3 regions of the Faecalibacterium prausnitzii genome follow, and region 2 is predicted to be linked to each of the others. Evidence: predicted binding sites of a transcription regulator. Region 2 holds the regulator's gene; each other region holds the start of a gene.
What was found. The regulator HrcA, encoded in region 2, represses chaperone genes, less so after heat shock. The targets are predictions, from matches to a motif close to TGTTAGCACTCNNNNNNNNNGAGTGCTAACA.
Positions count from the first base shown of each region.

Region 1: the regulator HrcA is predicted to act here: its motif matches at 3,786-3,816, upstream of groES (co-chaperone GroES).
Region 3: the regulator HrcA is predicted to act here: its motif matches at 3,750-3,780, upstream of clpB (ATP-dependent chaperone ClpB).

Region 1 is NZ_CP065377.1:1,860,605-1,868,474, forward strand. Features, by position in the region: gene I5P96_RS09245 (reverse transcriptase/maturase family protein) at 1-765, opposite strand, end outside; gene I5P96_RS09250 (Panacea domain-containing protein) at 1,161-1,505, opposite strand; gene groL (chaperonin GroEL) at 1,727-3,370, opposite strand; gene groES (co-chaperone GroES) at 3,421-3,708, opposite strand; gene I5P96_RS09265 (diacylglycerol/lipid kinase family protein) at 3,955-4,950, opposite strand; gene I5P96_RS09270 (ATP-dependent Clp protease ATP-binding subunit) at 5,035-7,347, opposite strand; gene I5P96_RS09275 (TIGR03905 family TSCPD domain-containing protein) at 7,469-7,729, opposite strand; gene I5P96_RS09280 (PHP domain-containing protein) at 7,774-7,870, opposite strand, start outside.
Region 2 is NZ_CP065377.1:2,763,514-2,771,383, reverse strand. Features, by position in the region: gene I5P96_RS13370 (alanine/glycine:cation symporter family protein) at 1-1,195, shown strand, start outside; gene I5P96_RS13365 (NAD(P)/FAD-dependent oxidoreductase) at 1,253-2,521, opposite strand; gene I5P96_RS13360 (diguanylate cyclase domain-containing protein) at 2,774-4,267, shown strand; gene I5P96_RS13355 (stage V sporulation T C-terminal domain-containing protein) at 4,353-4,895, shown strand; gene hrcA (heat-inducible transcriptional repressor HrcA) at 5,078-6,151, shown strand; gene I5P96_RS13345 (nucleotide exchange factor GrpE) at 6,148-6,768, shown strand; gene dnaK (molecular chaperone DnaK) at 6,867-7,870, shown strand, end outside.
Region 3 is NZ_CP065377.1:404,231-412,100, forward strand. Features, by position in the region: gene I5P96_RS02050 (glycerophosphodiester phosphodiesterase) at 22-993, opposite strand; gene I5P96_RS02055 (6-phospho-beta-glucosidase) at 974-2,407, opposite strand; gene I5P96_RS02060 (phosphoribosylaminoimidazolesuccinocarboxamide synthase) at 2,747-3,616, shown strand; gene clpB (ATP-dependent chaperone ClpB) at 3,845-6,457, shown strand; gene I5P96_RS02070 (HlyC/CorC family transporter) at 6,668-7,870, shown strand, end outside.

The DNA.
Region 1 (7,870 bases), 900 kb from region 2:
ATGGATTTGCTTATCAACTTCCAGCATATAGAGGTTCGCCAACATTCCACTAATAGGTGATCCTTGTGGTATCCCGTAATGGTTCATATTTGGCTGTATGTGAGAACGATTGTTTTTATATTGTTCCGCTGTTAATACTCTTGATTGTTTATTGAGTGCGCGATGACCTGCTTTGTTGTCTTTCAGTTTATTTATAGCCAACAAGTCCGTCAGTTCCCATTGACTAAATGACGTGATATTCTTAAACACATTATAATGATCCTTTGGTAATCTTTCGCATTCCAATAACGAGCACCATTGCTTCTTCAAGTAAGCATGGTCTAAGTTATCAAAGAAATGCGTAAAATCGCCAATCATCACATAGCAGTTTTCTGTCTTACGGATAAAATCGTAGGCCGCTTTGGAAAATTGAATATTGCTCTTTCCTAAATTTGTTCGATAGGCAACCGCAACATTAGAAATCCCATCACAAGTCGTTCGCTCGTTATATTTCTCATTCAAAATGTGACTGTAATACTGATAAATGCACCGATCAATATGTGCTGCATAGCAAATATCACGTTTTTTAGGAACTACTCCTTTTCCTCTTTTAAACTTGCTCATATCCATCTCATAATGGATAAATGGATAAAATCCATGCGCTGCAACTGCTTTTGGATTTGAAGCATAATCTTTCATGCGACCGATATCTGTTCGCACATCAAAATGTGCATAATATCGCTTGCTTCTTTGAATTATCTTCTTATCACTTAACCAAGCATCCATTGCTTTAATACCCCTAAAATGCAATATCCATCGGCACGAGGAATAGCGTCTCTAAGCCGATGGATATACGTTTGACGTGGTTACCCCTATTACCATAAAGGATTTTCAGAGTTCCCAGCTATTCTGTTAGCGCAATCATCAATTATGGTATAATTGACTGGGAGGCGATTGTCGTGATTTCATCAATCAGTCTGATTCTAGCATTTGCTACATCAGCATCAACAACCGTGTCAACTGTGCTGCTAAATATTCTCGAGAATATTCTAGCAGGAGAGTTGACAACAATCTCCTTCCCCCATACCTTTCGTATGGGGCACTTTAATTATAGCACTTTTTACCAAGTAATCAATACTGTTCATAATAAATTAACCCGCCATCGTGCATAGTCCGACTTATTATAACATTTTGCCGATATACTTCCGCAGTCCATCTTCCGTCCGAATATTATACTTCTCATCCACCTTTTTGAAGTAGTCCTTCATCGCATCCAGCGAAATCTCCGCATGAGAAGTTTCGTCTGGCAGAAAGCCCTTCCGGGCATCCAGCCAAGGCGTTTCTTTGTGGGTGATGCTTTCCAGAACCTTTCCACTGTACATACCAAAGGTATCCAGCACCCGGTCTACCACCTCTTTGGCCTCCGGGGTGAGCGGCAGCGCACTCTCCTTCAACGGAACAAAGGGGGCATCAAACAGCGGTTTGTCGTAAATCGCTGCATAGTTGCCCTGAATATAATACAGCAACAATAAAGCCGCTGACAGTCTGCTGCTCGCAGAATCCATCAGTGGGTTTCATGAGTCTTCAAATCCCCTAGACACAAAAAATCGGCACCCGCTTTTCAGCGAGTGCCGATTTTGTTACCCTATAGTGCGCTTTGATTTTTGGCGTAAGTGGCGTAAGTTTGGCGTAAATCCGCTTTTGCGCGCTCCAAAAATCAAGGATTCATGCGGTTTTTAGGCAGTTATTAGTACATGCCGCCCATACCGCCCATGTCACCGCCGGCAGCTGCGGGAGCAGCCGGAGGTTCGGGCAGGTCAGCGACCAGGCTCTCGGTGGTCAGCACCATCTCGGCGACGGATGCTGCGTTCTCCAGAGCGGAGCGGGTGACCTTGGTCGGGTCGACGATGCCAGCAGCGATCATGTCGTCCACGAAGACCTCGTTCTGTGCATCGAAGCCGTAGTTGGGCTTGTTGGCAGAGACGATCTTGTCGATGATGACGCTGCCTTCCAGACCGGCGTTCTTTGCGATCTGGCGCAGAGGTGCTTCCAGAGCCTTCAGGACGATCTTTGCACCGGTGCGCTCGTCGCCTTCCAGCGTCTCGCACAGCGCACGGACAGCGGGGATGGCGTTGATGGGAGCGGTGCCGCCGCCGGCAACGACGCCTTCCTGAACGGCTGCCTTGGTCGCGTTCAGAGCGTCCTCGATGCGGAGCTTCTTGTCCTTCATCTCGACCTCGGTCGCAGCGCCGACCTTGATGACGGCCACGCCGCCGGCCAGCTTTGCCAGACGCTCCTGCAGCTTCTCGCGGTCAAAGTCGCTGGTCGCAGCCTCGATCTGGTTGCGGATCTGTGCGATACGGGCTGCGATGGCGTCCTTATCGCCTGCACCGCCAACGATGGTGGTGTTCTCCTTGGTGACCTTGACCTGGCGGGCATGGCCCAGCATCTGGACGGTTGCGTCCTTCAGCTCATAGCCCAGATCAGCGGACACAACGGTGCCGCCGGTCAGGGTCGCGATATCCTGCAGCATCTCCTTGCGGCGGTCGCCGAAGCCGGGGGCCTTGACGGCGCAGACGTTCAGGGTGCCGCGCAGGCGGTTGACGATCAGGGTGGACAGAGCCTCGCCCTCGATGTCCTCAGCCACGATCAGCAGCTTCATGCCGTTCTGCATGACCTGCTCCAGCAGGGGGACCAGATCCTGAATGACGCTGATCTTCTTATCGGTGATGAGGATGGCGGCGTTGTCCAGGTCGGCGACCATCTTGTCGGTATCGGTGACCATATACGGGGTCAGGTAGCCGCGGTCGAACTGCATGCCTTCGACGATCTCGTTGTAGGTCTCAGCGGTGGTCTTGTTCTCCTCGATGGTGATGACGCCGTCGGAAGTGACCTTTTCCATGGCCTCTGCGATCAGGCGGCCGATCTCCGGGTCGCCTGCGGAAATGGTGCCGACACGTGCGATATCGTTGGCATCCTTGACCTTCTGGCTGTGGGCCTTGATGGTCTCAACGGCGGTGTTGACTGCCTTGCTCATGCCGCGGCGGATGTCCATCGGGTTTGCACCGGCGGTGACGTTCTTCATACCCTCGGTGACCATTGCCTGTGCCAGAACGGTTGCGGTGGTGGTGCCGTCGCCTGCTGCATCGTTGGTCTTGGTTGCGACCTCACGCACCAGCTGTGCGCCCATGTTCTCGAACTCGTCCTTCAGCTCGATCTCCTTGGCGATGGTCACGCCGTCGTTGGTGATGACGGGGGCGCCGAACTTCTTGCTCAGCACCACGTTGCGGCCCTTGGGGCCCAGGGTGATCTTTACCGTATTTGCCAGCGTGTCAATGCCAGCGCACAGTGCCTTGCGGGCGTCCTCGCCCTGCTTGATCTGTTTAGCCATAATCCAATCGCTCCTTCAAAAGCTCAATTTCTTACAGTAGAGGGGGAAACTCAGTCTTCCACAACGGCCAGGATATCGCCCTGACGGACGATGGTGCACTCCTCGCCATCCACCTTCACTTCGGTGCCGGAATACTTGCTGGTGAGGACCTTGTCGCCGACCTTCACGGTCATCTTGACTTCCTTGCCGTCCACGACGCCGCCGGGGCCGACTGCGATGACCTCGCACACCTGGGGCTTTTCTTTTGCGCTGCCGGTCAGGATGAGGCCGCCCTTGGTGGTCTCCTCGACCTCAACAGTCTTGATAACAACACGGTCTGCAAGAGGAATGATCTTCATAGTTCTTGCCCTCCTATTATAAAAATAAAATGAAAACATCGTTGTGCCCGGAGGCTCTGGTTTATCGCCTTCCGGTTGTTTAGCACTCCTTTTCTCTGAGTGCTAAGTGTATTGTACTCATCTTGCCCGCAAAAATCAAGAGGTTTCGGAACTTTTTTTGTTAAATATTTATGACGATTTCAAAATCCCTCCGCACCACGTAAAAATCCCTGTGCGGGAGTCCATTCCGCACAGGGATCTCTGCAGTCATTCTGTCACATCGGCCGGTGTGCTGCGCGCTGCACAGAACCGCTCATAGGCAGGCTTCGGCAGCAGGATGCGGCCTGCCAGCGGCTGAAGCGAGGCCGTCACTTCGCCGCAGGGGGCGCACTCGCCGTCCGCCGTGGCCACGATGGGCCCGCGCCCGTCTGCCGGGCGGAGCGACACACGCTTTGCGCGGCGGTAGATGAAATACGGTTTTGCCGCCTCAGTCAGCTGACCATTCACGAAGTGGCGTCCGTTTTTGTACATGCTCAGCAGCTTGGCAATGGTCAGCCGCCCGACCTTGCGGACGATGAAGACATCCAGCCAGCCGTCGTCAGGCACTGCCTCCGGCCCGGCCAGGAAGCCGCCGCCATACGCCTTGCCATTGCAGATGGCGCACATCAGGCAGTCCACGGTCAGGGTTTCCTCGTCGATGGCGAAGGTCAGCGTCCGGCCGATGCGGCCGCACAGCTGCTCCACGATGGAGAGCAGATATGCCGCCTCTCCGCCGCACAGCGGGATGCGCCGGAACTTCGGGATACCATAGGCCACCTGAGCATCCAGGCCCGCCGCACAGATGGTGGCGGACAGACCCAGGTTCGTCTGGAGCAGGTCGATGGTCACTTCCCCGCCTGCCAACTGCGCGTCCAGGTCCGCAAACTCTTCCTTTGTGCCGTAGGTGCGCAGAAAGTCGTTGCCGCTGCCGTAGGGCAGGCATCCGACCGCCGCACCGGGGATGCCCTGCACCCCGGTCATCGCCTCCATAAAGGTGCCGTCGCCTCCGGCGGTATAGATGCGGAGGGGCACGCCCTCCGCTGCGGCCTGCTGTGCCGCTGCGCAGGCCAGTTCCCGCGCGTGCCCGGCGTATTCGGTGACGTGGATTGTGACCTCTTCCGGGGCAAGGCCCGCCCGCCGGGCAGCGGCTTCGATCTGCGGAATGAGCTGGGCCGTACAGTCCTGCTTGCCCGCAGCGGGGTTCAGTAAAAATAAGGTGCGCATGGCGTCCTCCTATAATTTCGATTACCTCTATGATAACAGAAATCGCAGGAGTTTCAAGGGGTCTTTCGGCAGAGCAGCGGGTCGTCAGCCGGTGGTCTGCCCCACGGCTGCTGTTTCCGTTTGCAGCAGCGTCACCTGCCCATCGGCTGTGCAGTCGGCCGTCCAGTGCTGGCCGGTGTGGGCGGCACCGGCGGCGATCTGGTCGGCCAGGGCCTGTTCGACGGCGCGGTCCACCTGCCGCCGCAGTTCGCGCGCCCCATAGGGCGAACGCGCCCGCGCCGCCAACGCCGGGCCCACGCGGGACGTATGGCTCAGCTGATACCCGCTGTGGGCCGCCCGCTCTTCCAGCTGGCCCAGCAGCTTTTCGGCGATGGCACACAGGCTGTCCTCGGCCAGCGGGCGGAAGACGATCAGCTCATCCAGCCGCCCGACCAGCTCCGGCCGGAACCACTTTTTCGCCTCTTCAATGGCCTGTGCCGACTGCTTTTCGAACACGGCCTCGCTGCCCGCCGCAAAGCCCAGCGGCGCGTTCTGCCCCGCCAGAAAGCGCGCGCCCAGATTGGACGTCAGCAGCACGATGGTGTTGCGGAAATCCGCCTTGCGGCCCATGGCATCGGTGAGCTGGCCGTCCTCCAGAATTTGCAGCAGGATGTTCTGGATGTCCGGGTGCGCCTTTTCGATCTCGTCAAACAGCACGACGCTGTAAGGACGGCGGCGGACGGCCTCGGTCAGCTGCCCGCCCTCATCGTGGCCGAGATAGCCCGGCGGCGCACCCAGCAGCCGGGCCGTGGTGTGCTGCTCCTGATATTCCGACATATCGAACTTGAGCAGGGCTTTTTCACTGCCGAACCAGCTGCGGGCCAGCGCTTTGGCAAGGGCCGTCTTCCCCACACCGGTCGGCCCCAGGAAGAGCAGTGCCCCGATGGGCCGCCCCGGCTCCCCCAGCCCGGTGCGGCTGCGCCGGATGGCACCGGCCACCGCCGCCACCGCTTTCTGCTGGCCGACGATCTCCGCGTTGAGGCGCTCTTCCAGCCGGTCGAGCCGCTCCCGCTCCTTCTCCCCCACCCGCTCGGCGGGGACGCCGCTGGCCTGCGCCACCACGCGGGCGATCTCCTCCCGCGTCAGTTCCGGGTCCCGGATGCCCTCCCGCTCGGCGCGGATGCGGGCGGCCGCACAGGCCTCGTCCACCAGGTCGATGGCCTTATCGGGCAGGCACCGCCCCGGCAGATACCGCACCGAAAGCTCCACGGCTTCCTGCAGGGTCTCCAGCGGCAGGCGCACATTGTGGTAGCGCTCGTAGCGGGGGGCCAGCCCTTCGAGGATGGCCACTGCCTGCTCCGGCGCAGGCTCTTCGATCTGCACCCGGCCAAAGCGGCGTTCCAGCGCGGCATCCTTCTGGATGTGGGTGCGGAACTCCTGATTCGTGGTCGCACCGATGAGCTGCAGCTCCCCACGGGCCAGCACCGGTTTGAGGATGCTGGCCGCGTCAATGGCACCTTCCGCCGCACCGGCCCCGACAATGGTGTGGAACTCGTCCACGAACAGGATGGCCGTGCCGTCCCGCACCAGTTCTTCCAGCAGGTTCTTGAAGCGCTCTTCAAAGTCGCCGCGGTATTTTGTGCCCGCCACAAGGCTGGCCATATCCAGCGCCAGCAGGCGGCGGCCCTGCAGCATCCGGGGCACCTCGCGGGCTGCAATGCGCTGGGCCAGCCCTTCGGCCAGCGCTGTTTTGCCCACGCCCGGCTCCCCCACCAGACAGGGGTTGTTCTTCTGGCGGCGGCACAGGATCTCCACCATCCGGTCCAGTTCCTTTTCCCGGCAGAACACCGGGTCCAGCTCGCCATCGGCGGCGCGGCGGGTCAGGTCGCGGCAGTATTTGTCACTGGCGCGGCTCCCGCGCGGCATGGCCGAGGCGCGGGGCTGGCTGGGCAGGATGAACTGCCCCGAAAGCTGGCGGCACTCCCGCACGGCATCCGTCAGCTGGACGCCCATTGATGCCAGCAGCACCCCGGCGGCGCAGTCGGTATCCTCCAGCATAGCGCAGAGCAGGTGTTCCGGCTCGGCGCGGGGCTGGTGGGCATTCTGCGCCCCGATGAGGGCATAATCCATGGCCCGGCGGAGGTCCGGTGCCAGCGCACGGCGGTCCAGATGCTGCACCGGGCCGGGGCGGTCCTCGGCCAGCTGCCGCCGGACGGCCAGCTCGGTGATGTTCTTTCCGGCCAGGAACCGCCCTGCCGCGCCCCGGTCTGTCTGGAGCATGGCGAGGAGAAGGTGGCCGGTATCTGCCTTTTTGCAGCCAAAGCCGCCCGCCAACTCCACTGCCTCGTCCAGCAGCAGCCCCGCCTCCCGCGAAAAGCCCTTGTATCTGCCCATGCCGAATGCTTCCCAAATGCTCATTTGCCTGCTCCCTGTCGTTTGATATGACTCAGCAGAAGTATAGCCCCATCGGGCCGGAAAAAATCAGCAAAAAAGGCCGAACCGCACAAAACATGCAGTTCGGCCTTGGGAACACGGCAGGTTACAGCTCTGCCAGTGCCTTTTTCAGGTTCTTTGCGATCTGGTCGGGGCAGCTGGTGGGGCGGGGGCCGCAGGTGGTGCCCTCCATCCGCTCGATGGCGTCCTCTGCCTTCATGCCCTTCAGCAGGCGGCTGATGCCCTTCAGGTTGCCGTTGCAGCCACCGACGACCTCGATGGACTCGATGGTGTGGTCGTCGTTCAGGACGATCTTGGTCAGCTTGGAACAAGTGCCCACATTGGGGAACTCGAACGATTTGCTCATATCGGAAACATCCTCTCTTTTTACATTTGGGTGTTTTTATTATACTATTCTTTCCGCTTCTGCGCAAGCGCTTCGATCCGGGCGATCTGGTCGTCCGGGGTCGTGCAGGTGCCGACCGGGTGGGGGTGCTTGTGGTTCGAG
Region 2 (7,870 bases):
TGCCATCTTCTGGATGTGGGCCATGGCCATCCTGGGCATGATGACCAACTACTCGGAAAACGTTCTGGGCATCTTTTACCGCCGCAAGAACGCCGACGGCGAGTGGTCCGGCGGCGCGATGTACTATCTGGCCGACGGTCTGGGCAGCAAGAAGGGCTGCAAAAAGCTGGGCCGGGTGCTGGCGGTGCTGTTCGCCTGCTTCTGTGTGCTGGCCTCCTTTGGCATCGGCAACATGAGCCAGATCAACTCCATTGCAGGCAACATGAATGCGGCCTTCCAGGTGCCGAATCTCCTCACCGGCATCCTGTTGGCGGTGCTGTCCGCGCTGGTCATCCTGGGCGGCTTGAAGCGTGTGGCGGCCGTGACGGAAAAGGTCGTTCCGCTGATGGCGCTGTTCTACATCCTGGGTGCGCTGACGGTTGTGCTGACCCATGTTACGGCGATCCCGGCTGCGTTCGCGGCCATCTTCAAAGGCGCTTTCGCCATGCAGGCGGCGGGCGGCGGTGTGCTGGGCTACGGTGTGTCCCGCGCCATCACCTGGGGCTTCAAGCGCGGCGCATTCTCCAACGAGGCGGGCCTCGGCTCGTCGGTCATGGTGCACGCGTCCTCCAACGTCAAGGAGCCGGTGCAGCAGGGCATGTGGGGCATTTTTGAGGTCTTTGCCGATACCATCGTGGTCTGCACCCTGACGGCGCTGGTCATCCTGACGTCCGGCTTCGTGGACCTGAACACCGGCCGGATGCTCACCGAGGTGCAGGGCTCTGCGCTGGTGGGCGAAGCCTTCTCCACCGTGTTCGGCAGTTTTGGCCCCAAGTTCATCGCGGTGTCCATCCTGCTGTTCGCCTATTCCACGGTGCTGGGCTGGAGCCACTACGGCACCAAAGCCTTTGAATATCTGTTCGGCACCAAGGCCAGCATGGGCTATCAGGTGGTCTTCGTGGCCATGGTGCTGGTGGGTGCGACGATGAAGCTCGACCTCGCGTGGGACCTGTCCGATACCTTCAACGGCCTGATGATGCTGCCGAACCTGATCGGTGTGCTGAGCCTGTCGGGAACGGTTGCGGCCATCACCCGGAACTATGTGGACCGCAAGTTCCACGGCAAGCAGGTCGAACCCATGTGGTCGGCCTTTGCAGAGTATCAGAAGGAGGAAGAAGCAGAGGAAGCCACGCTGGACAAAGCCGCAAACGAATAAAGAACGCAAAAAGACCCGGCCCTCTCCGGCAGACGTGCAGGAGAGGGCCGGGTCTTGTCATCTCTTTTTGTGCGGGCGGCGCAGGGTGCGCACGGCGTCCCGCCCGGCGGTGATGCCGCTGCCGAAGGCCCAGTGCAGGTTGAAGCCGCCGCACATCCCGGCGCAGTCCAGCGTTTCGCCCACGAAGTACAGCCCCGGACAGCCCTTGAACTGGAAGCTGGGCTCCAGCTCGGTCAGGCTCAGGCCGCCGCCGGTGGTCTGGGCCTGTTTCCAGCCGCAGGGGGTCAGGTCTTCGAAGAGCCAGTGCTTGGCCGTGTTGGCCAGCACCTGCCAGGCGGCATCGGGCAGGGTGTCCAGCGGTGTGTCCGGCAGGCGGGCCGCTGCCCAGAGGGCGCGGCCCAGTTTGGGGTTGAGCAGCCCCGTCCAGAAATCAGCGGGCGTCCGGCCCGGCAGCAGGGGCACCCGCGCAGCGAACAGGGCCGTCAGCGCGGCCTCGTCCAGCGCGGGGAAGAGGTCCAGCTCCACAGCGGGGCGCTTCGGGCCGCGCCGGGGGGCCAGCAGGCCGGACAGCTGCATGATGCAGATGCCGGACAGGCCGTAGTCGGTGAACTGCACCTCGCCCGTCTCCTCGGCCAGCAGGGTGTGGCGGTCCAGGTCGAGCAGCGCGGCGCGGGCCTTGACCCGGATGCCGGCCAGTGCTTTGTTGGGCCGGGCCGTCTGCAAGGCGGTCAGGCAGGGGTAGAGCGGTTCCAGCTTTCCGCCGCACTGGGCGGCAAAGCGGGTGCCAAAGCCATCGGTTCCGAACTGCGGGCCTGCATTGCCGCCCATGGCGCAGATGACGGCATCGGCATGGAGCGTCTCGTTGCTGCGCTCGGTACTGTCGAAGAGGACGGCGTAGCCGTTCCGGTTCTGGCTCAGGGTGTTGACAGTGCAGCCGGTGCGCACCTCCACCCCCAGCCGGGCCATGTGGCCCTCCAGCAGGGCAAGGACGTCCGCCGCCTGATTGGAATACGGGTAGACCCGCCCGGCTTCGTCGGTGCGGGTGTAAAGCCCCAGCGCCCGGAACCATTCCAGCGGCGCGGCGGTGTTCACGGCGTTCAGCAGCGGGGCCAGCGCCTTTGGGTCTGCGGTGAAATAACACTCCGGCGCGATGCCGGTGTTGCTGAGGTTGCACCGGCCGTTGCCGGTGGCCAGCAGCTTTTTGCCGCAGCGGGGGTTGCGGTCCAGCACGGTGACGCGCACTGCCCCGGCGGGGGCCGCCTGTGCTGCGGCCAGTGCCGCCGCCATCCCGGCTGCACCGCCGCCTAAGATCACGATCTGTTGCATGAAACGATCCTTTCTGAAAAGAGAAAAAGCCGCCGGAACCCTCCCGCGCGGCGCAGGGCCTGAAGAACAGACCCAGTATAGCATAAACCGGAAAAAACGGCCAGAGTTCAAACGGGAAAAACTATGGAAGAGCATTGACAGAAGAGGAAGAATCTGGTAGATTTGAAGCGATGCAGCAAAGATGCGGCTAAGAAATTTTAACTTCTCTCGAAAAAATTCGGGGGTACGATGAATATGTCATGGGATCATAGGATGGGGAGAAGCAGACGGCGAGCCGCTGCGCTTGCGCTCCTGGTGGTGGTGTGCCTTTTCAACATTGTGGGCTATCTGGTATATGTGCAGCGCCAGTTCTATCGGGAGAGCACCCAAAACCTGCTGGAGACCTACGAGCAGGTGAACAAGACGTTTACCATGTTCGCGCAGCGCAACTGGAACGTTCTGAGCGAGTGGGGCAACAGCTTGCAGGAGGCAGACGAAACGGCCATCCGGGCCAGTCTGCGCCACTTCAACCGCGAAAAAACGACCTGGCGGTACAGTGAGCTGTACCTGTTCAACGAGTCCAACCAGTATCTGAAAGCCGCCGGAGAGAGCGGAGAGGCGCAGGGACAGTGGGGCGCGTTTGCAGCGACGTATGCGACCGGCCACTCCAGCGTGAGCAGCTATATCATGGACACGGGCGAGCGCCGGGTCGTGTTCACCGTGCCCATCCGGCCGGTCGAGGTCTCCGGTGTGACCTACACCTGCATTGCCGTCAGCTACAACAATGCAACGCTGGAAGAGATGATCGGCGGCCATGCCTACAACGGCCAGAGCGACTGCTACATCATCTACCCGGACGGCAGCGTGATGCTGTCCGAGGAGCCGAAGAGTGAGATCGAATCCTGGATGACGAACCTGTTCGATTTTCTGGAGAAAAATGCCAAGGTCGATGCCGACGGCTTTGCCGCCATGCGGGAGAACGTGCGCAGCGGCGGCAGCGGCAGCACCGGGTATCGGTACGGCGGCAAGGGCTATTATCTGGTCTATCAGCCGGTGGGCTTTCAGGACCTGACCGTCGTGGGTATCGTGGAGCGCGATGTCGTCGATGCCGGGATGCGGAAGATCCAGACGGCTACCATCCTGCTGCTGCTTTTTTTGATGGGCAGCGTGGCCGTGGCGATGGTGCGGTCGGTCAAGCTGGATGCGGCACTGGAAATGGAAGAAAAAGAAAACGCCCTCCGCACCGAAGCGCTGGAACGACGGAAACTGGAGGGGCTGGCCAACACCGACGGCCTGACCGGCCTGTTCAACGAGCGGTGCTTCAACAGCACCCTGAAGCAGAAGGAAAAGGCGCGCCAGCCCTTTGCTCTGTTCTATCTGGATCTGGACCGGTTCAAGCCGGTCAACGACACCTACGGCCACGATGTGGGCGACCAGCTGCTCCGGGCCGTGGCCGACCGGCTGCGGAGCTGTGTGCGGAGCAGCGACCTTGCGTTCCGCATCGGCGGCGATGAGTTTGCCCTGATCGTGAACGGCGAAGTCGATGCAGACGGGTGCGCCCAGCGGATCGAGACCATCAAATCGGTCATCCGGCAGCCCTATGTGCTGGACGGCCGGACCATCTGCATTGGCACCAGCTGCGGTTCGGCCTGCTACCCGGCCGACCGGGCCGACGTCCGCGACATCCGCATCCTGGCAGACCACCGGATGTATGAGGACAAGCAAAAACAGGGAAGCTCCCGCAGGCAGAGCTTCGCGCTTGAATAATTCTCCTTTCTCTACCACAAAATAACCACAGGAAACGAAATCTGGGAACCAAGGAAACGTGGGACCGAGAAAGGGAGAATGTGTTATGAAAGCAACCGGGATCGTCCGCCGCATTGATGAGCTGGGGAGGGTCGTCATCCCCAAGGAGATCCGCCGCACCCAGCGCATCCGCCGGGGAGACCCGCTGGAGATCTTCACGACCGGCGACGGCGAGGTCATCTTCAAGAAGTATTCGCCGGTGGGAGAGTTGAGCAGCGTGACGACGCAGTATGTGGATGCGCTGAGCAAGAGCTTCGCACTGACAGCCTTCGTCTGTGACCGGGACCGCATCCTGGCGGCGTCCGGTGCCGGGCGGCGGGACCTTGTGGACCGCAGCGTCAGCCAGCCGCTGGAAAAGCTGATGGACAGCCGGAAGCTCTACGCCAGCGACGGCGACCCGGAAAAGGCCCTCCTGCCCTGCGAGGGGGCGCAGCGCGCTCTGCTCTGTGTCTGCCCCATCATCGCGGCGGGGGATGTGACCGGTGCCGTGGGCTTTCTGACCGAGGACCGGGCGGCACAGCCGGATGCCGCGCAGGAAAAGGCCGCAGCAGTGGCGGCGGCGTTTCTGGCAAAACAGATGGAAGAGTAAATACCTTATAAAAGCAAACGGCCTGCGCCTCGGCGTGGGCCGTTTGCTTATGACCAATTTGTGAATCTTTCAAAACTTTTCTGCGAACCTATTGACAGCGCGGAAAAATTGGATATAATGGTCTTAGCACTCAGGAAGACAGAGTGCTAAAGAACAAAAAGCAAACGAAGGAGGCAGGCGCTATGACGATGGATGCACGCAAGCAGCGAGTCTTGCAGGCGATCGTGGCGCTGTATGGTCTCGAAGGGGAGCCTGTGGGCAGCAGTGTGCTGGCAAACTACTTTGATATGGCAGTTTCCAGTGCGACGCTGCGCAACGAGATGGCGGCGCTGACCAAGCTGGGCCTGCTGGAGCAGCCCCACACCAGCGCGGGCCGTGTGCCCAGTGCCAAGGGCTACCGTTATTATCTGGACAATCTGCTGACGGATGACCAGCCGCTGGACCGCGTGACCCGCGCACGGGTGGACGCCGTGTTCGCCAGCCTGGACCACGAGCCTGAAAAGCTCGCCCAGGGTGCCGCACGGGCGCTGGCTCAGATCAGCGGCTGCACCGCAGCCATCAGCACTCCCTGTGCCGAGGACCTCTGCATCGCCCATTATGAGGTGGTGCAGGTAGGCCGCAGCGCGGCGGCAGTGCTGGCAGTGACCACGGCCGGCTACGTCCGGACCCGCGTGGCGCGGGTGCGCACCGGCCTCTCGCGTGAGGATGCTGCGGCGCTGGCCGCCCTGCTCAACCGGAACCTGACATTCGTGGCTCCCATGGATCTTTCGCCCCGGCTCCTTGCAGAGCTGTGCGGCCAGATCAACCCGGAGCTGGTGCCAGTGGTGTCGGCGGCAGCGGCCATCCTGCAGGATTCCACCAAACCGCACGTCTATCTGGGCGGCGAGCAGTACCTGCTCGACTGGCCCCAGCTGGAAGGCAAGGTCGGTTCCATCCTCAGCCTGCTGAGCGATGAGGAAGCGGCCGCCCGGCTCATCGCCCCGCCCACAGAGCAGAGCGAGAGCATCCTGCTGGGCGAGGACATTGAGCCGCAGATCCCCGGCCTGTGCATCGTCAGCGACCGTTATCTGGTCGGCGGCGGGCTGTGGGGCTCGGTGGCACTCATCGGGCCGACCCGGATGCCCTTCCAAAAGCTGATGCCTCTGCTCCACACCTTTGCCGACCAGCTCGGCGAGGGTATGAGCGGCAAACGAAAAGATACCCCGCAGGCAGCCGCACCCCGGCGGACTGTGATCTATAAGGAGGACCTGGAATGAGCGAAGAAACCAAGAAGACCCCGCAGGCGGAACCCGCCGCAGAGCCAAAGACCGCTGAGCAGGCCGCACCCGAAGCAGCCGCTGAACAGGCTGCGCCCGCATCCGAGACAGCGGAACCCAAGGATGCGAAGAAGGACGGCTGGTTCAAGAAAAACCGCGACCTGGAAGCTGCAAAGGCAAAGCTGGAAGCAGCGGAGCAGGAAGCGGCCCAGACCAAAGAAAAGCTGCTGCGGATGGCTGCCGAGTACGACAACTACCGCAAGCGCACCGCCCGCGAAGCGGACCAGAAGTTCAACGATGGCATCTCCTTTGCGGTCAACCAGATCATCCCCATCCTGGATACGCTGGAGATGGCGGCCAACGCCCCCACCACCGACGAGAATTACAAAAAGGGTGTGACCATGACGCTGGACAAGGCGGCCAAGGCACTGGATGTCCTCCATGTGGAGGAGATCGAATCCCTGGGCAAGCCGTTCGACCCCAATTTCATGAACGCCGTGCAGCAGGTCCCCGCCGAAGAGGGCCAGGAGAGCGGCACGGTGGTCACCGTCTACCAGAAGGGCTACAAGCTGGGCGACAAGATCGTCCGCCATGCGACCGTTGTGGTGGCCGAGTAACTTCGCAAAGACCCGCAAGGGTTTTCAAATAAACATCCGCTTATCCACTTTGAGCATCATATAAACAAATACGTTCTGATTTGAGAGGAGCTTTCATTATGAGTAAGATCATTGGTATCGACCTTGGCACCACCAACAGCTGTGTGGCTGTTATGGAGGGCGGCGAACCCGTCGTCATCGCAAACTCTGAGGGTGCCCGCACCACCCCGTCCGTTGTCGGCTTCACCAAGACCGGCGACCGTCTGGTCGGCCAGGTCGCAAAGCGTCAGGCCATCACCAACCCGGAGAACACCGTTTCTTCCATCAAGCGCCAGATGGGCACCGACCACAAAGTCACCCTGAACGGCAAGGAGTACACCCCCCAGCAGGTCAGCGCCATGATCCTGCAGAAGCTGAAGGCAGACGCCGAGGCTTATCTGGGTGAGCCTGTCACCGAGGCAGTCATCACCGTCCCCGCATACTTCAACGACAGCCAGCGTCAGGCCACCAAGGACGCAGGCACCATTGCCGGCCTGAACGTCAAGCGTATCATCAACGAGCCGACCGCTGCTTCTCTGGCCTACGGCATCGATAAGGAAGACGACCAGAAGATCATGGTCTACGACCTGGGCGGCGGCACCTTCGATGTCTCCATCATCGAGATGGGCGACGGCGTCACCGAAGTTCTGGCCACCAACGGCGATACCCACCTGGGCGGCGATGACTTCGACCAGCGCGTCATCGACTGGATGGCAGACGCTTTCCAGACCGAGAACGGCATCGACCTGCGCAAGGACAAGATGGCTGCTCAGCGCCTGAAGGAAGCGGCTGAGAAGGCAAAGATCGAGCTGTCCAGCGCAATGAGCACCCAGATCAACCTGCCCTTCATCACCGCCGATGCGACCGGCCCCAAGCATCTGGATATGACCCTGACCCGCGCAAAGTTCAACGAGCTGACCGCAGATCTGGTCGACCGCACCATGACCCCTGTCCGCAAGGCTCTGCAGGATGCAGGCCTGCGCGCTTCTGACCTGAAGAAGGTCCTGATGGTCGGTGGTTCGACCCGTATCCCCGCCGTCTACGACGCCGTGAAGAAGGAACTGAACTGCGAGCCCTTCAAGGG
Region 3 (7,870 bases), 580 kb from region 2:
CAAGAGCGGAGAGGGGTTCCGTTACGTTTCAGCCTGTGCTTTTTCGATCCATTCGCGGATGACGTCGGGGCGGTCGGTGACAAAGCAGTCCGGGCCGAGAGGCACCAGAGAGCGGACGACATCCTCGGTGTTGACGGTCCAGAACGCGGCCTTGCAGCCGGCGTCGTGGAGCTGGTTGACCACCTCCGGGTTGGCGAAGGCGGTGTGGTACTCGCAGCTGACCAGCTCCACCGGGAAACCCAGCGTCCGGACATAGGCGGCGGGGTCTGCCTGCGCGGACAGGGTGGCGAGGATCTGCTGGACCGACATCTGCGGGTAAAGAGCCGCGATGAGAGTCAACTTGTCCGAAATAGCACTGGAGACCATGCCCACCTGTTTTTTCAGGGCGGGGCAGTTCTCCTCGTCCAGCGGCTCGTCCATGCTGTTGACAAGGCCCAGATCCTGCCAGATCACCGGCGGCGGGAGCATCATGCTGAGCAGGTCGCCCAGGGTCAGGACGCCGATGCGCAGTTCCGGCATCAGCGCCTTGGCCTGCTGAAGCAGGTCGTGGCGGAACGAGACGAGGAGCAGCCGGTCTGCGATGCCGGAAGCGCGGATGCAGTCCACGACATGGGGCACGAAGTCCGGGTCGGGGAGGATGGGGGCCTTCAGTTCCAGCTGGACGGTGCAGCCCTCCATTTCTTTGCAGCAGGCCAGCGCTTCGTCCAGAGTGGCCAGTCTCTCGGTGGTGAGGCTGACGCCGTTCCATTTGGTCAGGTCGATGGAGCGCAGCTCACCGACGGTCAGGTCGTAGATCTTGGCGGAGAGCTCGGTGCCGATGTCGATGAGGTAGTCGTGGTGGATGATGAGGCCATGGTCGCGGGTCTGCTGGACGTCCATCTCAACGCCGTCGGCACCGAGGTCAATGGCGTTGCGAAAGGCGGACAGGGTGTTTTCGGGGGCAAGATAGGTTGCCCCGCGGTGTGCAATGATCTCAGGCAAGGTCTTCACCATCGGTCGCAATGACCTTTTTATACCAGTAGAAGCTGTCCTTCCGGCTGCGGGTCAGGGTGCCGTTTCCGGCGTTGTCCTTGTCTACATAAATGAAGCCGTAGCGCTTCTTCATCTCACCGGTGGAGGCGGAGACAAGGTCGATGGGGCCCCAGGTGGTGTAGCCCAGCAGGGGCAGGCCGTCCTCGTTGATGGCCTTTTCCATCTGCTCGATGTGGGCGCGCAGATAGTCGATGCGGTAGCTGTCGTGGATGGAACCGTCCGGCTCCACCGTGTCCACCGCGCCCAGACCGTTCTCCACGATGAACAGCGGCTTCTGGTAGCGGTCGTAGAGGGTGTTCATGGTGATGCGCAGGCCCACCGGGTCGATGGGCCAGCCCCACGCACTGGCCTTGAGGTAGGGGTTTCGGGTCGCCGCGCCGAGGGCGTTGCCGTCAGCCTGCTCCAACAGCTCCGGGTCCACCGTGATGCAGCGGCTGGAATAGTAGCTGAAGGAGATGAAGTCCACAGTGCCCTCGCGCAGGGTCTGGTCATCGTCCGGCTCGGTGCGCAGCTGGATGCCAGCCCGCTCCATCCGCTTTTTGGCCCAGACCGGGTAGGCACCGCGGGACTGGACGTCGATGAAGAAGTAATTGTTGCGGTCGGCTTCGGCAGCGGCCTGCACATCCGCCGGGGCGCAGGTGCGGGGGTAGAACTCGCCTGCGGCCAGCATACAGCCCACCATGCAGCCGGGCATGATCTCGTGCGCCAGCTGGACGGCTTTGGCGCTGGCCACCAGCTCGTGATGAGCGGCCTGATACTTGGCCTGTTCGACGTTCTCGCCGGGCTCAAACAGCAGGCCTGCCCCCATGAAGGGCATGTGCAGCAGCATGTTGATCTCGTTGAAGGTCAGCCAGTATTTTACCTTATCTTTATAGCGGCGGAAGATGATGTCGCAGTAGTGGACGTAGGCATCCACCATCCGGCGGTCTTTCCAGCCGCCATACTTCTGAATGAGCGCGATGGGCGCATCGAAGTGGCAGATGGTGACCAGCGGTTCGATGCCGTACTTGCGGCACTCATCGAACAGCGCATCGTAGAAGGCCAGCCCCTCTTCGTTGGGCTCTGCATCGTCGCCGTGGGGCAGGATGCGGGTCCACGCGATGGACAGGCGGTAGCACCGGAAGCCCATCTCGGCGAAGAGGGCGATGTCCTCCTTGAAGTGGTGGTACATGTCGATGGCTTCGTGCGAGGGGTAGTAGTGCTGGTCATCGCATTCCAGCATCTTCAGCTTGCCGAACATCACCGGGAAGCGGTCCTCGCCAAAGGGAACGACATCCACATTGGCCAGCCCGCGCCCGCCTTCGTTGTAGGCACCCTCGCACTGGTTGGCGGCGGTGGCACCGCCCCATAAAAAGTCTTTCGGAAATCTGCCCATGAAAAAATACCTCCTGAACAAAAATTCTGCTGCCTTCATTTTATCATGTTCCGGGAGGGCATTCAAGGACGAAAGTATGACTATTTCCGTCATTTTGACGAAAATCGAGCGTGATTTTTTGCAGTTTTCACGAGAAAATCTGAAAAACCGGGAGATTTTCCTTCCATTCTGTTTCTTCCCAACGGACAGAAAATATGATAGACTGGATACGTAAGAAAAAGCCGTTCGGCCTGTTCGCACAGGGGGATGGCTCCTCTGTGCGCGCTCTGCCGCATGGCCGGAGCGGCCGCACAAAGGAAACAGTAGAACATCGAAATAAGGAAAATGGAGTGTTTTGCGATGAAGGAGTTCCAGCCTATCAAAGAAGGAAAGGTCCGCGAGATCTATGACAACGGCGACAGCCTGATCATGGTCGCAACGGATCGCATTTCCGCATTCGACGTGATCCTGAAAAATAAAGTGACCAACAAGGGCAAGGTGCTGACCCAGATGAGCAAGTTCTGGTTCGACTACACCCGCGATGTGCTGCCCAACCACATGCTGAGCGTGGACACGAAGGATATGCCGGAGTTCTTCCAGCAGCCCCAGTTCGAGGGCAAGTGCATGAAGTGTCGCAAGCTGACCATGCTGCCCATCGAGTGCATCGTGCGCGGCTACATCACCGGCAGCGGCTGGGCCAGCTACCAGAAGACCGGCAAGGTCTGCGGCATCCAGCTGCCGGAGGGCCTGCAGGAGTCTGAGAAGCTGCCGGAGCCCATCTACACCCCCTCCACCAAGGCGGAGATCGGCGACCACGACGAGAACATCTCCTACGAGCAGAGCATCACTGTGCTGGAAAAGCAGTTCCCCGGCCACGGTGAAGAGTACGCCACCAAGCTGCGGGACTATACCATTGCGCTGTACAAGAAGTGCGCAGAATACGCCCTGAGCCGCGGCATCATCATCGCCGACACCAAGTTTGAGTTCGGTCTGGACGAGAACGGCAATGTCGTTCTGGGCGACGAGATGCTGACCCCCGATTCCTCCCGCTTCTGGCCGCTGGAAGGCTATGAGGCAGGCCACGGCCAGCCCTCTTTTGACAAGCAGTTCGTCCGCAACTGGCTCAAGGCCAACCCGGACAGCAACTACGACCTGCCCCAGGACGTCATCGACAAGACCATCGAGAAATACCTCGAAGCCTATGAGATGCTGACGGGCAAAAAGCTCTGATCGCTGACATTCGATCAAATATTAGAACGGTGCCCTGCTTTTTCGGCAGGGCACTTTTTATTTGCAAACTTTTTGTGAATTTCCGTGGAGCAGGGGCCTGCGCTCTTGACATCACAGGGGGTTTGGAATATAATTTTAGCAGTCAAATAGATAGAGTGCTAAAAACAAAATAGCATATCCAATGAACGACTGCTAAATCAACATCCGGTACGAATGGAGGTCGATTCTATGAATACCAATCAATATACCCAGAAGACGCTGGAAGCGCTGCAGGCTGCTCAGCAGCTGGCTGTGGAGTACCAGCACAATGCACTGGAGCCGGAACACCTGCTGCACGCACTGGCATCGCAGGAGCAGGGGCTTATCCCGCAGCTGCTCCAGAAGCTGAATGTAGACCCCGGCAGCTTTTCCGCCGCAGTGGCCGAAAAGCTCTCGGCGCTGCCCCGTGTGTCCGGCTCCGGCCGTGACCCGGACAAGGTCTATATCTCGCAGGCCACCGATAAGGTCCTGAGCGCCGCTGCCCGCGAGGCCAAGGCGATGAAGGACGAATACGTCAGTGTCGAGCATGTGTTCCTCGGCCTGCTGGACGAGCAGACCCAGAACACCGCAGACCTGTTCCGCGCGTTCAACATCCGGAAAGATGCCTTCTTACAGCAGCTGACGGCCGTGCGCGGCAATCAGCGCGTGACCAATGACAACCCGGAGGACACCTACAACGCCCTGCAAAAATACGGTCAGGATCTGGTAGACCTGGCCCGCAAGCAGAAGCTGGACCCCGTCATCGGGCGGGATCAGGAGATCCGCAACGTCATCCGCATCCTGTCCCGTAAGACGAAGAACAACCCCTGCCTGATCGGTGAGCCGGGCGTCGGCAAGACGGCTATCGCTGAGGGTCTGGCCGAACGGATCGTGCGCGGCGATGTGCCCGAAAACCTGAAAGACCGCACCGTGTTCAGCCTGGATATGGGCGCTCTGGTGGCCGGTGCAAAGTACCGCGGCGAGTTCGAGGAGCGCCTGAAGAGCGTTCTGAATGAGGTGAAGAAGAGCGAGGGCAAGATCATCCTCTTCATTGATGAGCTGCACACCATCGTCGGTGCAGGCAAGACCGACGGTGCCATGGATGCGGGCAACCTGCTCAAACCCATGCTGGCCCGCGGCGAGCTGCACTGCATCGGTGCGACGACGCTGGACGAGTACCGCCAGTATATCGAGAAGGACCCCGCTTTGGAACGCCGGTTCCAGCCGGTGCAGGTGGATGAACCGACCGTTGAGGACACCATCTCCATCCTGCGCGGCCTGAAGGAGCGGTACGAGGTTTTCCACGGTGTCAAGATCAGCGACAACGCCCTGATCGCCGCCGCCACCCTGTCCGACCGCTATATCACCGATCGGTTCCTGCCGGATAAGGCCATCGACCTGGTGGATGAAGCCTGCGCCATGATCAAGACCGAGATGGACAGTATGCCCAGCGAGATGGATGATCTGGCCCACCGCATCACCCAGCTGCAGATCGAGCAGGTCAGCCTGAAAAAGGAGACCGATGCGCTCAGCCAGAGCCGTCTGCGCGACCTGGAAAAAGAACTGGCCGAATTGCAGGATCAATTCCGCAGCATGAAGGCAAAGTGGGAGAACGAGAAGAACGCCATCGGCAAGGTGCAGACCCTGCGCGAGCAGATCGAGCAGACCAATGCCGCCATTGAGAAGGCGCAGCGCGAGTATGACCTGAACAAGGCTGCGGAGCTGAAGTATGGCAGACTGCCCGAATTGCAGAAACAGCTGGAAGCCGAAGAGAAGCTGGCCAACGAGAAGAAGGAGGACAGCCTCCTGCGCGACCGCGTGACCGACGAGGAGATCGCCCGCATCGTGGCCCGCTGGACCGGCATCCCGGTCGAGAAGCTGGTGGAAGGCGAGCGCGAGAAGCTGCTGCATCTGGACGATGTGCTCCATAAGCGGGTCATCGGCCAGGATGAGGCTGTCACCAAGGTCAGCGAAGCCATCCTGCGCAGCCGCGCCGGCATCGCCAACCCGAACCGCCCCATCGGCAGCTTCCTCTTCCTCGGCCCCACCGGCGTCGGCAAGACCGAGCTGGCCAAGGCGCTGGCACAGGCATTGTTCGACGATGAGCGGAATATGGTCCGTATCGACATGACGGAGTATATGGAGAAATTCAGCGTCAGCCGCCTGATCGGCGCGCCTCCGGGATACGTCGGTTACGAAGAGGGCGGTCAGCTGACCGAGGCCGTCCGCCGCAAGCCCTACAGCGTTGTGCTGTTCGATGAGGTGGAAAAGGCCCATCCGGACGTCTTCAACATCCTGCTTCAGGTGCTGGATGATGGCCGCATCACCGACAGCCAGGGCCGCACCGTGGACTTCAAGAACACCGTCATCATCCTGACGTCCAATCTAGGCAGCGACATCATCCTGAACGATCTGGAGCGTGCCCGCGCCAGCGGTTCCAACGAGCTGAGCCCGGAGGCCCGCCAGCAGATCGACGCGCTGCTCAAGTCGAAGTTCCGCCCGGAGTTCCTGAACCGTCTGGACGAGATCGTCTACTACAAGAGCCTGACCAAGGATGAGATGCGCAGCATCGTGGACCTGCAGCTCGACGACCTGCGCCGCCGCATGGACGAGGGCAAGCATCTGAAACTGGATGTGACCACCGCCGCCAAGGACTTCATCATCGACTCTGCTTACGACAGCGTCTATGGTGCACGGCCTATCAAGCGGTTCATCCAGAGCCGGGTCGAGACCCTCATCGCCAAGGCCATCATCCGGGGCGACTACGCCGAGGGTACCACTTTGACGGTGGATTACGACGGCAGCGCCCTGATCCTGCGATAAATCACGTTGATTTTACCAGTTCTGTACCTTCGTGTGAGCAGTAACACTTGCGCGGGGGTGCAGAATATGATATGATAAACGTTGAACAAAGTGCTTTTCATCGTCGAGAGCAACGGTGAAAAGCATTTTTTAATATTCAGGATCTCTCAGGCATTGCTTCGCAATGCCTGAGAGGTTCACAACAACATAGGAGTGTGATTTTCCTTTATTATGGACGATGGCAGTATGACGCTTTGGGTAGCGCTGGTAGTATTGGTGGCGTTCTCCGCCTTTTTCTCCGCATCCGAGACCGCATTTTCTTCCCTGAATCAGATCCGCCTGAAAAGCCGGGCCGACGATGGCGACCGCACGGCCGCCCGTGTGCTGGCAATGGCAGAAAAATACGATAAGCTCCTGTCCACCATTCTGGTGGGCAACAACATCGTAAACATTGCCGCAGCCTCGATCGGCACCATCATTTTCACCCAGATGCTGGGTGCAGAGCGGGGCGCTACGGTCTCCACCATCGTGTTGACCATCGTGGTGCTGATCTTCGGCGAGGTGAGCCCCAAGAGCCTGGCCAAGGAGATGCCGGAAACGGTAGCCACCGCAGTTGCGCCGGCACTCAGCCTGCTGATGGTGGTGTTTACCCCGCTGACATGGCTGTTCAGCCAGTGGAAACGGCTGCTGAACCATTTTGTTCACAGCAGCGAGAGCGACACCATCACCGAGGGCGAGCTGATGACCATGGTCAGCGAGGCTGAGAACGACGGTGAGCTGACCGACCGCGAGAGTGAGCTGATCCGCAGCGCCATCGAGTTCGATGACGTGGAGGTGGAAGAGATCCTGACCCCCCGTGTGGATGTGGTGGCGGTGGCGGACGATATCCCGCTGGAAGAACTGGCGCAGACCTTTGCGGAGTCCGGTTACTCCCGCCTGCCGGTCTATCATGGCACCATCGACAACATCATCGGTGTCGTCCATGAAAAGGACTTCTACATTGCCCGCCTGAAAAAGGAGACGAAGATCGACGATCTGGTGGCCCCCACCCTGTATACCACCGGCTCCACGCAGATCTCGCAGCTGCTGCGCATCCTGCGGGAGCAGCATCACCATATGGCGGTCGTCGTGGATGAATACGGCGGCACCGAGGGTATCATCACGCTGGAAGATATCCTCGAAGAGCTGGTGGGTGAGATCTGGGATGAGCATGACGAGGAGACGGAGGACTTCCGCAAGCAGTCGGACGGCAGCTGGCTGGTGGCCGGTTCCGCCAGCGTGGATGACCTGTTCGAAACGCTGGAGCTGCCCGAAGATGAGGACATCGACTCCAACACCGTGAACGGCCTCGTGCAGGAAAAGACCTGCCATCTGCCCAAGGTGGGCGACCACTTCACCCTCGGCGAGTACGACGGCGTCGTGACCCGCACGGCC